Regions from separate parts of the Rhizobium sp. PAMB 3182 genome, predicted to be linked through region 3. Evidence: predicted binding sites of a transcription regulator. Region 3 holds the regulator's gene; each other region holds the start of a gene.

Region 1 (3,276 bases), 2.0 Mb from region 3:
CTTCTTGTCGATATCGGCGATGAGGACGGTTTTTCGAAGGCCATAGAAAGATTGATCAACGATAAGGCGCTGGCGGCCAAGATTGCTGCCGGAGGTCATCAGACCGTCAAGGGCCAGTTTTCCGAGGATGCGATCTGCGATGCCTATATCGAGCTTTTCAAGCGGAAGCCTTGACGCTCAGTCCATCAGCCCCGCATAAGCCGCCCCCAGCCTCATCGCCTCACTCTCGATCGCGAAGTTCTGCCGTGCGTGGCGGAGCGCGCTTTCGGCTGCCTGCTGGCGTCTCACTTCGTCATCCATAAACTGTCGGGCGGCGTCCGTCATGGCGTCGAGGGTGTCGCGACGGATGAGGGTGCCGGTTTCGGACCCGCCGGTGACGATCAGTTCCGGGAAGGCGCCGACGTCGGTGGCGATGACGGGGACGGCGGTGGCCATGGCTTCGAGCGGGGTCAGGCCGAAGCCTTCCCAGCGCTGTGGCGCGATGAAGAGGTCGAGGCCGCGGTACCAGTCGTTGATGTTGGTATGCTCACCGACGAACAGGATGCGATCGGCGAGGCCCGCCGCCTTCACCTTTTCCTTCAAGTCGTTCTCGAATTCCACATGCTGCGGCGTGGCGCGGCCGGCGATGATCGCGGACCAGTCCGGACGCTCGGGCAGCAGGCGGATCATCGCGTCGACGAAAAGGTCGGTGCCCTTCTGGTGGCGCACGCGGCCGAAGCAGCCGGCGATCTTCTGCGCCGGGTCAAGGCCGAGCGCGCGCTTCGCCTCGGCCTTGTCGGAAGGCGGCGAGAAGCGGGCTGTGTCGATGCCGTGCAAGCTGACAGTGCTTTTGACCTCGAGATAGGCGGCCGTCTTGGCGCTGGTGGCGATCACCGCGTCCATGCGCGAAATCAGGAATTTCGTCCAGCCGGTGTGGCGGCGCTGCGAGGCGGAGGTGAAGACGATCTTCAGCGGCATGCGCAGGAGATCGCGCAGGATGATCGCCGGCAGCATTTCGATGTTGCGCCGCGCATGCCAGACGCGGAAGCGCTTGCCCTTCGGCGGCGTCCAGAGGTGCCAGAGGTCGCGGTAGCGGATATGGGGCAGGGTAGGCGGCAGTCCGGGCCCAAGCACGGCAATGCGCTGGCCGAGCGCGCGCTGTACCGGCACGAGCTGGATGATCGTCGAGGTGACCCCGGAAAGCCGCTTTTTGAGGTTCGGGGCGATGATGTCGATGTCGCGGAGATCGGCCACCGCATGTGCTTTCGCGGTGGCCTTGTTTCCGTCCGTCACGGGCGTTCTCAGCCCCAGCTGACGGCGAGGATTTCGTAGGCCTTGGAGCCTCCCGGCGCATTCACTTCGATGGAATCGCCTTCTTCCTTGCCGATCAGCGCGCGGGCGATCGGCGACGAGATGGAAATGCGGCCTGCCTTCACGTCGGCTTCCTGGTCGCCGACGATCTGGTAGGTCTTTTCTTCCTCGGTGTCCTCGTCGATGAGCTTGACGGTCGCACCGAACTTGACGGTGGAGCCGGACATTTTCGTCAGGTCGATGACTTCGGCGCGCGCGATCAGGTCTTCCAGCTCGCCGACGCGGCCCTCATTGTGGCTCTGCGCTTCCTTGGCGGCGTGGTATTCGGCGTTTTCCGAAAGGTCGCCATGGGCGCGCGCCTCGGCGATCGCCTCGATGATTCTCGGGCGTTCCTCCTGCTGGCGCCAGCGAAGCTCTTCGTTGAGCTTGGTGAAACCACCCGGGGTCATCGGAACTTTTTCTACCATTTCCTTTTCCTTACTGCGCGTCCCGCTCGTTCTGCATAGGGACAAAAGAAAACAGGTTCCGAAGAGGAACTTCGGAACCATGTCAAACTGTCAATTTGAGCGTTTATAGCAGACTCGCCCGGTGAAATGCGAGTTTTTTTTAGCCGGCTTCTCCTGCCGTGCTGCCTCTCGACCGATCCACCAGGGGCTTGCGGCCTTCATCCAAGTGTCACGGACAGGGACTATCGGACGGGTGTCGCAATTCCCTGCCTAAGGAGAAAGACCATGATGAAGTATTTTTCGGCGCTCGCCGCCGCGACCATGCTGGCCGGCGCCGCGCATGCCGCCACCGTCTATCCGCTCGACCGTGCAACGATCCTCGTCAACTCGCCCTTCGACTTCAAGGTCGAGCTCGACAAGGTCTACGGCGAGGGTGATGTCGCTGTCACCGTCAACGGCAAGCCCTATGCCGACGTCTTCGGCAAGCCGGCCGAATTCGTCGCCGAAGAGAACGGCACGGACGATGCCGTCCTCGGCTCCGCGCTGATCCTGCGCGATCTGGCGCTCGCTTCGGCCGGCGACTACACCGTCGAAGTCAAGGCTGGCGACGAAACGAAGTCGGTCACTTGGAACGTCTACGGCACGCCGGCTGCGCCGAAGGCCAAGAACATCATCTTCTTCCTCGGCGACGGCCTGTCTGTCGCGCACCGCACCGCCGCCCGCATCATGTCGAAGGGCATGACCGAGGGTAAGGCCGATGGTCGCCTCAACATGGATGATCTCGACCACATGGCCTTCATCGGCACGTCGTCGACCCATTCGATCGCCACCGATTCCGCCAACACCATGTCGGCCTACATGACCGGCCACAAGTCGCGCGTGAATGCCCTTGGCGTCTATGCCGACCGTACGCCGGCAAGCCTTGACGATCCGAAGGTCGAGACGATTGCCGAAGCGCTGCGCCGCACCACGAAGAAGTCGATCGGCGTCGTTTCCACGGCTGAAATCGAAGATGCGACCCCGGCCGCCGTCATCGCCCACACCCGCAAGCGCGCCGACAAGGCCGAGATCGTCGGCATGTTCATGCAGACCCAGCCCGACGTCATCCTCGGCGGCGGCTCGGCCTACTTCCTGTCGAAGGACGTTCCCGGCTCGAAGCGCAAGGACGACAACGACTACATCGCCCAGTTCAAGGATGCCGGCTATACGCTCGCAACTTCGAAGACCGAACTGGACGCCGCTTCCGGCACCAACACCGGCAAGCTGCTCGGCCTGTTCCACACCGGCAACATGGATACCGCGCTTGACCGCATGTTCCTGAAGAAGGGCACCGTCGACAAGTTCCCCGACCAGCCGGGTCTCGTCGATATGACGAAGACTGCCATCGACCAGCTGTCGAAGAACCCGGAAGGCTTCTTCCTGATGGTTGAAGCCGCTTCGGTCGACAAGATGTCCCACCCGATGGACTGGGAACGCTCCGAATTCGACGTCATCGAGATGGACAAGGCCGTTGGCGTTGCCATGGAGTTCGCCAAGACCC
Region 2 (3,276 bases), 900 kb from region 3:
TCAGCTCGGAAAGCGCGACCTTGTAGATCTTCTTCAGCTTGGCAGCTTCGCCGATCTGGTTATCGCGCTCGACGATATAGGCATAGTCGCCATTGGCGGTAATTTCGGACAGGCCAACCCATCCGGCTTCACCCTTGTCGAGCGGATAGCGCACGGCGCCCCATTCCTTCGAGGACGGCTTGTAGGAGACGAGCTTGACGAAGCCCTTCTCGTCATCCTTCCATTCGCGCTGCACGGCCATCCACAGCGTCTCGTCGTCGCCTTCGCCGACCTTGGTGATGCCTTCGAAGCCGAAGCGCACCTGATTGGCGTTCAGAGCTTCCGGAATGTCGATTACCTGATCGACGGCACCTTCGGCGCCGGCGTGGAAGATCTGGTGCGGCACGTCCTTTTCCGGATTGCCTTCGTTGGCGATCCAGAAGCCGCCCTTGCCGTCGAGAGTCAGGCCTTCCATGTCGCGGTGCTCCATCGGGGCGCCGTCCTTGGTGATGCGGATGGCGTCCGTGATGACCGCGGGCTTCTGCGTCGCGTCGATGACGAAGATCGACGGCTGCCCCGAATAGAAGCTGTCATTGGTGGCATAGAGCTTGCCGGGGGTCGTGGCGTCCGCAGCCAGGCTCGACAGGGCCCCGAAACCGAGCGGATTGCCGTCCTTGTCGTCCGCCGAGACGATTTCCGGGAATGCCTTCTCGCCTTCGCCGAGCTCGTAGAGCATGACATGCGAGCGGGCGCCGCCATCCTCGACCAGGTCGGCCTCGTTGGCGGTGGCGATCAGGTTGCGCTGCGGAACGGCGATGATGCCTTCCGGAGCCACGCCCGACGGCACGATCTGCATCAGTTCCGGCTCGGCGCCGGTATCCTTGTAGATGCCGACGACGGAAGCGCGTTCGGACATGACGAAGATGTACTGCTGGTCGCCGAACTTGGCGACTTCCAGGCCTTCCAGCTCGACGCCCTTCTTGCCGGCGCGCTTGTCGGGGAACATGCCGAGCTTGGCGATTTCGCGCTCAAGGCTCGGGCCGGACTCGTAGAGGACCTTGCCGGCCGTGTCGAAGATGGTGAAACCGCGCGAACCGCCTTCGTAATCGCCCTCATTGGCGACGACAACGCGATTGTCATCCAGCCACTGGATCGAATCGGGCTCGCGCTTGACGCCCTTCAGCGAACCGGTGAAGTCGAGCTTGCCGTCCTTCTCGATGTCAACACCATCGATATCGACCGCACCGGCGGTGAAGTGCGAGGTAACTTCGCCGGTCTTGCCGTCGACGATGACGATGTGGTTGTTTTCCTGCAGCGTCAGGGCGATCTGGCCCTTGCCGTTGATGTCGACGAATTCCGGCTCCGGATCTTCCGGGGCGATCTCGGCAAGACCGGTAACGTCGATCTTCTTCAGGCCGCCGCAATCGGCAGCGCCATCCTTGAAGGGAATGGTGACGAGGTAGCCGGCAGGCATCTGCGGCAGCTTTCCATCGTTCAGCTCTTCATTGCGCTCGTTCTCGATTGCAATGGCGGCAAAGGAACCATCCGGAGCGATCGCGATCGAATCCGGCTGGCCGCCGAGATCGCAGGATGCCTCGATGGCGCGGCTCTTGACGTCGATGGTCAAAAGCTTGCCGCCCGTCTTGACGTAATCCTCGGATGTGTTGATGGCGGCAAAGACCTTGCCGAAGCGGGCGGCGACGGAGGTCGGCTCGCCGTCGGCCATGACGGCGCCGAGCGGCTTCGGCGCCTTCGGATCGGTGATGTCGACGAAGCCGACGGCGCCGAGCGGGCTGTCGGAATAGACAAGCGTGTTGCCGTCTTCCGTCGCGGTGATGATCTCCGACGAGGTCGGCGTCTTGGCGTCCTTGTCGGCCGGCAGGTTTGCCGCGACCGGGAAGGCTGCGATGCGGTTGAACACGGGTTCTGCGAATGCGGCTGCGGCGGTGGATGCCAGCAATGCTGCGGTCAACGCCGCGCGGGAAAAAGTCTTCGTCATGGGGACCCCCTGTCTCCTCGAATTGGAACCAGGCGGTTGTGCGCATGCTGCATGACAGGCGCATGACAGCGCGGGCTCATATGCGACGATTTCGCACAGAGACCAAAGAAAACCCGGCAAAAGCCGGGTTTTCGAAGGTCAGGCCGGCCGGCGCCGCCGCTCGTTGTGCATGATGAACAGCGAGGCCCCGAGGATCAGCACCGCGCCGATCCAGAAGGAGACGGTCGGCGCGTAGCCGAAGACGACCCAGCCGGCGAGCACGTTGAGCGGCAGCTTGAGATCGTCGAACGGCTGCACGTAGGCCGCGTCGGCGGCGCGGTAAGCCCAGGTCAGGAGATACTGCGCAGCGGCCGTCAGGACGCCCATCAGCACCAGAAGTCCAAGCGCCAAGCCGGTCGGCACGGCAAAACCGGCGCCGGCCGCCAGCACCCCGTTGACCGGCGTCAGCAGGACAAGAAGCCAGATGGTGATCGTCTCGGGCTTCTCATAGGCCGTCAGGTTCTTGGTGATCAGTGAAGCGCCGCCCCAGAGCAGTGCCGCGATGATCGGCAGGAGTGCCGCCGGCGTGAAGGCTTCCGACCAGGGCTGCAGGATGATCATCGCGCCGGTGAAGCCGGTCGCGGTCGCCAGCCAGCGCACCGCCCCCACCCGCTCGCCGAGGAAGAAGCGGGCGCCGAGGATGATGAAGAAGGGCGAGGTCATGACGAGCGCGATCGCCTGGCCGATCGGCACGGAGGCAAGGCCCACCACCCAGGCCTCGACGCCGAGCGCCGAGAGCACGACGCGCAACAGATGATGCCACGGCCGGGCCGTGCGCATGGCGCCGAGGCCGAGCCGCCAGATGACCGGCACGGACAGCACGGAGGCAAACGCATATTGCCAGAAGGCTGCGGCGGCCGGCGGAAAGCCGAGCCGCATCGTCACCCATTGGGTGGCGGTATTGATGCCCGCAAAGGCGACACCGGCTGCGACCATGAGGATCGCGGCCGCCACCGGGCGGGACGGGTTGAGCGCTAGGGAGCTCTGATTCATGTCTTTGCTTCTCCAAAAGAGACCAACACAAATCAGGACGCATGAGGTGGAAAACGGCTTCAACCCCGAGCAGGAACCCCGCCCGGATTGCGACCGTCTCTCTCATTCTCTTCCATCCGGACTATGACCGTCGGCTCCGGAATCGCACCGGATCTGCTGACCCGCCGGATACACATCCAACGGCGCTCGCGGGCTTGGGGACGAACCCCTTACCGCCGGTGGGGACTTTCACCCCGCCCTGAGAACAGCCCACAGATAAGATATCC
Region 3 (3,276 bases):
CGAAGCGCAGAGGTGCTCTTGCATAGGTATCGTAGAGCGGACCGTTCTGAGCCATGGCGCTGACCTTTCCTGGGCTTTGTTGGCTGGGCACAAATAAAAAAGACCGCCTTTTGGGCGGTTGCCGCACTATCATCATATAGGTCGCCGATGTCAACAAATCACCTGTAAAATCAGGCGATCGCGGCGCCCGCATCAAATTCGAAGGATGGCCTCGCATCCATCGCCAGGCAAAAAAGTGAAAAGAAGCAAGTTGGGGAAAACTGCGAAATCGAATCACGATGATTCCGGCGACTCTTGTCACGGAGTCAGGCTGGCACTAGGTTAAACGTGCATTAAGAATTTGCGCTTGGCGGAAAAAAGTCACCCGGCAGTACAAGAGGCGTACTCCGTCCCGGAGGAATTCGGGACACGGTGAAGGATTCTGCCATGCATTGGACTGCAGGCGGAGAAGACCCAATGAATTGGACAGACGAACGCGTTGAAAAGCTTAAGAAATTGTGGGCGGATGGGCTGAGCGCCAGCCAGATCGCCGCACAACTCGGTGGCGTCAGCCGCAATGCCGTCATCGGCAAGGTTCACCGTCTCAATCTTCCCGGACGGGCCAAGTCCGGCGGCGCATCCTCGGCAGCGCGCACGGTCAAGAGAGCCGTCACCGCCCCGAAGGCTCCGAACTACGCGGCCCGCGTCACGACCCGCACCGTCACCCGTACGGCCGGCGCCACGGCACTGAAGGAAGAGGTCGAGATCAACGCGATCCAGGAACTCCGATACGTTCCTGCCTCGAACGTCGTCGTGCCGATCTCCCGCCGCTTGGCCCTGACCGAACTGACCGAGCGCACCTGCAAATGGCCGGTCGGCGATCCGCTGCAGGACGACTTCCACTTCTGCGGCTGCGAGTCCCCGGACACATCTCCCTACTGCAACTATCACGCCCGCCTCGCCTACCAGCCGACCAGCAGCGACCGTCGTCGCGCGGCGGCCGCGAACTGATTGCTGCGGCGTCAATCGACTGATCATGATGAACGGGCCTTCGGGGCCCGTTTTTCGTTTCCGCATCCGCACTTCGGCCAAATGAAAAACCCCGCCGGCAATGGGCGGGGCTTTAAATTTCCGGAGCGCGGACTGGTCGAAGCTCAGACTTCCATGGAATAGCCGGCACCGCGAACGGTGCGGATGACGTCCTGCATGTTGGAGAAGTTCAGCGCCTTGCGCAGACGTCCGACGTGCACGTCGACCGTGCGCTCGTCGACATAGATATCGTGGCCCCAGACCCCATCCAGCAGCTGCGAGCGCGAGAACACGCGGCCCGGAGAGGCCATCAGGAACTCCAGAAGCCGGAACTCGGTCGGGCCGAGGCGGACCTCGCGGCTCTTGCGGTGGACGCGATGCGTTTCCCGGTCGAGCTCGATGTCGCCGCAGCGAAGGACGGCGGAGAGAACTTCCGGATGCGCGCGCCGCAGCATGGCGCGGACGCGGGCCATCAGTTCAGGCATCGAGAACGGCTTGACGACATAGTCGTCGGCGCCGGTCGAAAGACCGCGGACGCGTTCGCTTTCCTCGCCACGTGCCGTCAGCATGATGATCGGCAGGCGCTCCGTTTCCGGGCGCATGCGCAGGCGACGGCAAAGCTCGATGCCGGGAACGCCCGGCAGCATCCAGTCGAGAAGCAGAAGGTCGGGCACGCGCTCCTTGAGGCGTATTTCCGCCTCGTCGCCGCGCATGATCGCCTCGACCTCGTAGCCCTCGGATTCCAGATTGTAGCGAAGAAGCTCGCTCAGAGCTTCCTCGTCTTCAACAACCGCTATTTTCGGGACCATTCACGGTTCTCCAACTTATCGAGCCGTCACTCGGACGTCACGCCCATGGTGGACGTGTTGTCGTCCTTCGGACGCTCGCCTTCCGGCTGGCTGCCGGTCGTCATGTAGTAGATCGTTTCGGCGATGTTCGTCGCGTGATCGCCGATGCGCTCGATGTTCTTGGCGCAGAAGAGAAGATGCGTGCAGGTGGTGATGTTGCGCGGATCTTCCATCATGTAGGTCAAGAGTTCGCGAAACAGCGAGGTGTGGATCGCATCAATCTCCTCGTCGCGGTCGCGGATCGACTTGGCCTTTTCCGCCGAGCGGCTGGTATAGACGTCAAGCACTTCCTTGAGCTGCACCGAGGCAAGCTCGGACAGATGCTCGAGACCGCGGGCGAGCTTGCGCGGAACACCCGTGCCCTGCACGGCGATGACGCGCTTGCCGATGTTCTTCGCCAGGTCGCCGACGCGCTCGAGGTCGGCCGCGATGCGGATCGAACCCATGATTTCGCGCAGGTCGGCCGCAACCGGCTGACGACGGGCGATCGTGACGACGGCGGCGTCGCCGATTTCGCGCTCGCCAACGTCGAGGACGACGTCGTCGGAGATCAGCTTCTGGGCAAGTGCCAGGTCGCCGGTGACCAGCGCCTGCACGGATTCGCTGACCATCTGCTCGGCGAGACCACCCATTTCGGAGATCCGGCGCTGCAGGAACTTCAATTCATCGTCGTAGGCCGACATGAGATGCTGTTGTGTCGAGGGCATTTTGGTGTTCCCTGATATCTTGAGGCAGGCTTCAGCGCGGCTGCGGCTCAGCCGAAGCGACCGGTGACGTAGTCCTGCGTGCGGCTTTCCTTCGGAGACGTGAAGATCTTCGCGGTCTCGTCGAATTCAACCAGCTCGCCGAGATACATGAAGGCGGTCTGGCGCGAGACGCGGGCAGCCTGCTGCATGTTGTGCGTGACGATGACGATGGTGTAGTCGGCGCGCAACTCGTCGATCAGTTCCTCGATCTTGGCGGTCGAGAGCGGGTCGAGAGCGGAGGCCGGTTCGTCGAGCAGGATGATCTCCGGCTTGACGGCAACGGTGCGGGCGATGCAGAGGCGCTGCTGCTGGCCGCCGGACAGGCTGAGGCCGCTGGCATGCAGCTTATCCTTCACCTCGTTCCACAGGGCGGCGCGGGTCAGGGCAGCTTCCACCCGTTCGTCCATCTCGCTCTTGTTGAGATTCTCGTACAGGCGGATGCCGAAGGAGATGTTCTCGTAGATCGACATCGGGAACGGGGTCGGCTTCTGGAACACCATGCCGACCTTGGTGCGCAGCAGGTTCAGGTCCTTCGACTTGTCGAGAATGTTCTCGCCGTCGATCAGCACTTCGCCCTCGGCGCGCTGCTTCGGATAAAGCTCGTAGATCCGGTTCAGGACGCGCAGCAGGGTCGACTTGCCACAGCCCGACGGACCGATGAAGGCCGTGACGCT

What was found. The regulator PhoB, encoded in region 3, activates phosphate uptake and scavenging genes when phosphate is short. The targets are predictions, from matches to a motif close to TGTCATNNANCTGTCAT.
Region 1: the regulator PhoB is predicted to act here: its motif matches at 1,953-1,969, upstream of ACU5AZ_RS17725 (alkaline phosphatase).
Region 2: the regulator PhoB is predicted to act here: its motif matches at 2,030-2,046, upstream of ACU5AZ_RS03215 (esterase-like activity of phytase family protein).

The regions. Positions count from the first base shown of each region.
Region 1 is NZ_CM128607.1:3,687,891-3,691,166, forward strand. Features, by position in the region: gene ACU5AZ_RS17710 (glycosyltransferase) at 1-174, shown strand, start outside; gene ACU5AZ_RS17715 (glycosyltransferase family 4 protein) at 178-1,233, opposite strand; gene greA (transcription elongation factor GreA) at 1,281-1,757, opposite strand; gene ACU5AZ_RS17725 (alkaline phosphatase) at 2,022-3,276, shown strand, end outside.
Region 2 is NZ_CM128607.1:635,511-638,786, forward strand. Features, by position in the region: gene ACU5AZ_RS03215 (esterase-like activity of phytase family protein) at 1-1,978, opposite strand, end outside; gene ACU5AZ_RS03220 (DMT family transporter) at 2,117-3,010, opposite strand; FMN riboswitch at 3,111-3,260, opposite strand.
Region 3 is NZ_CM128607.1:1,535,851-1,539,126, forward strand. Features, by position in the region: gene ACU5AZ_RS07645 (acetylornithine transaminase) at 1-55, opposite strand, end outside; gene ACU5AZ_RS07650 (GcrA family cell cycle regulator) at 457-990, shown strand; gene phoB (phosphate regulon transcriptional regulator PhoB) at 1,134-1,817, opposite strand; gene phoU (phosphate signaling complex protein PhoU) at 1,844-2,563, opposite strand; gene pstB (phosphate ABC transporter ATP-binding protein PstB) at 2,611-3,276, opposite strand, start outside.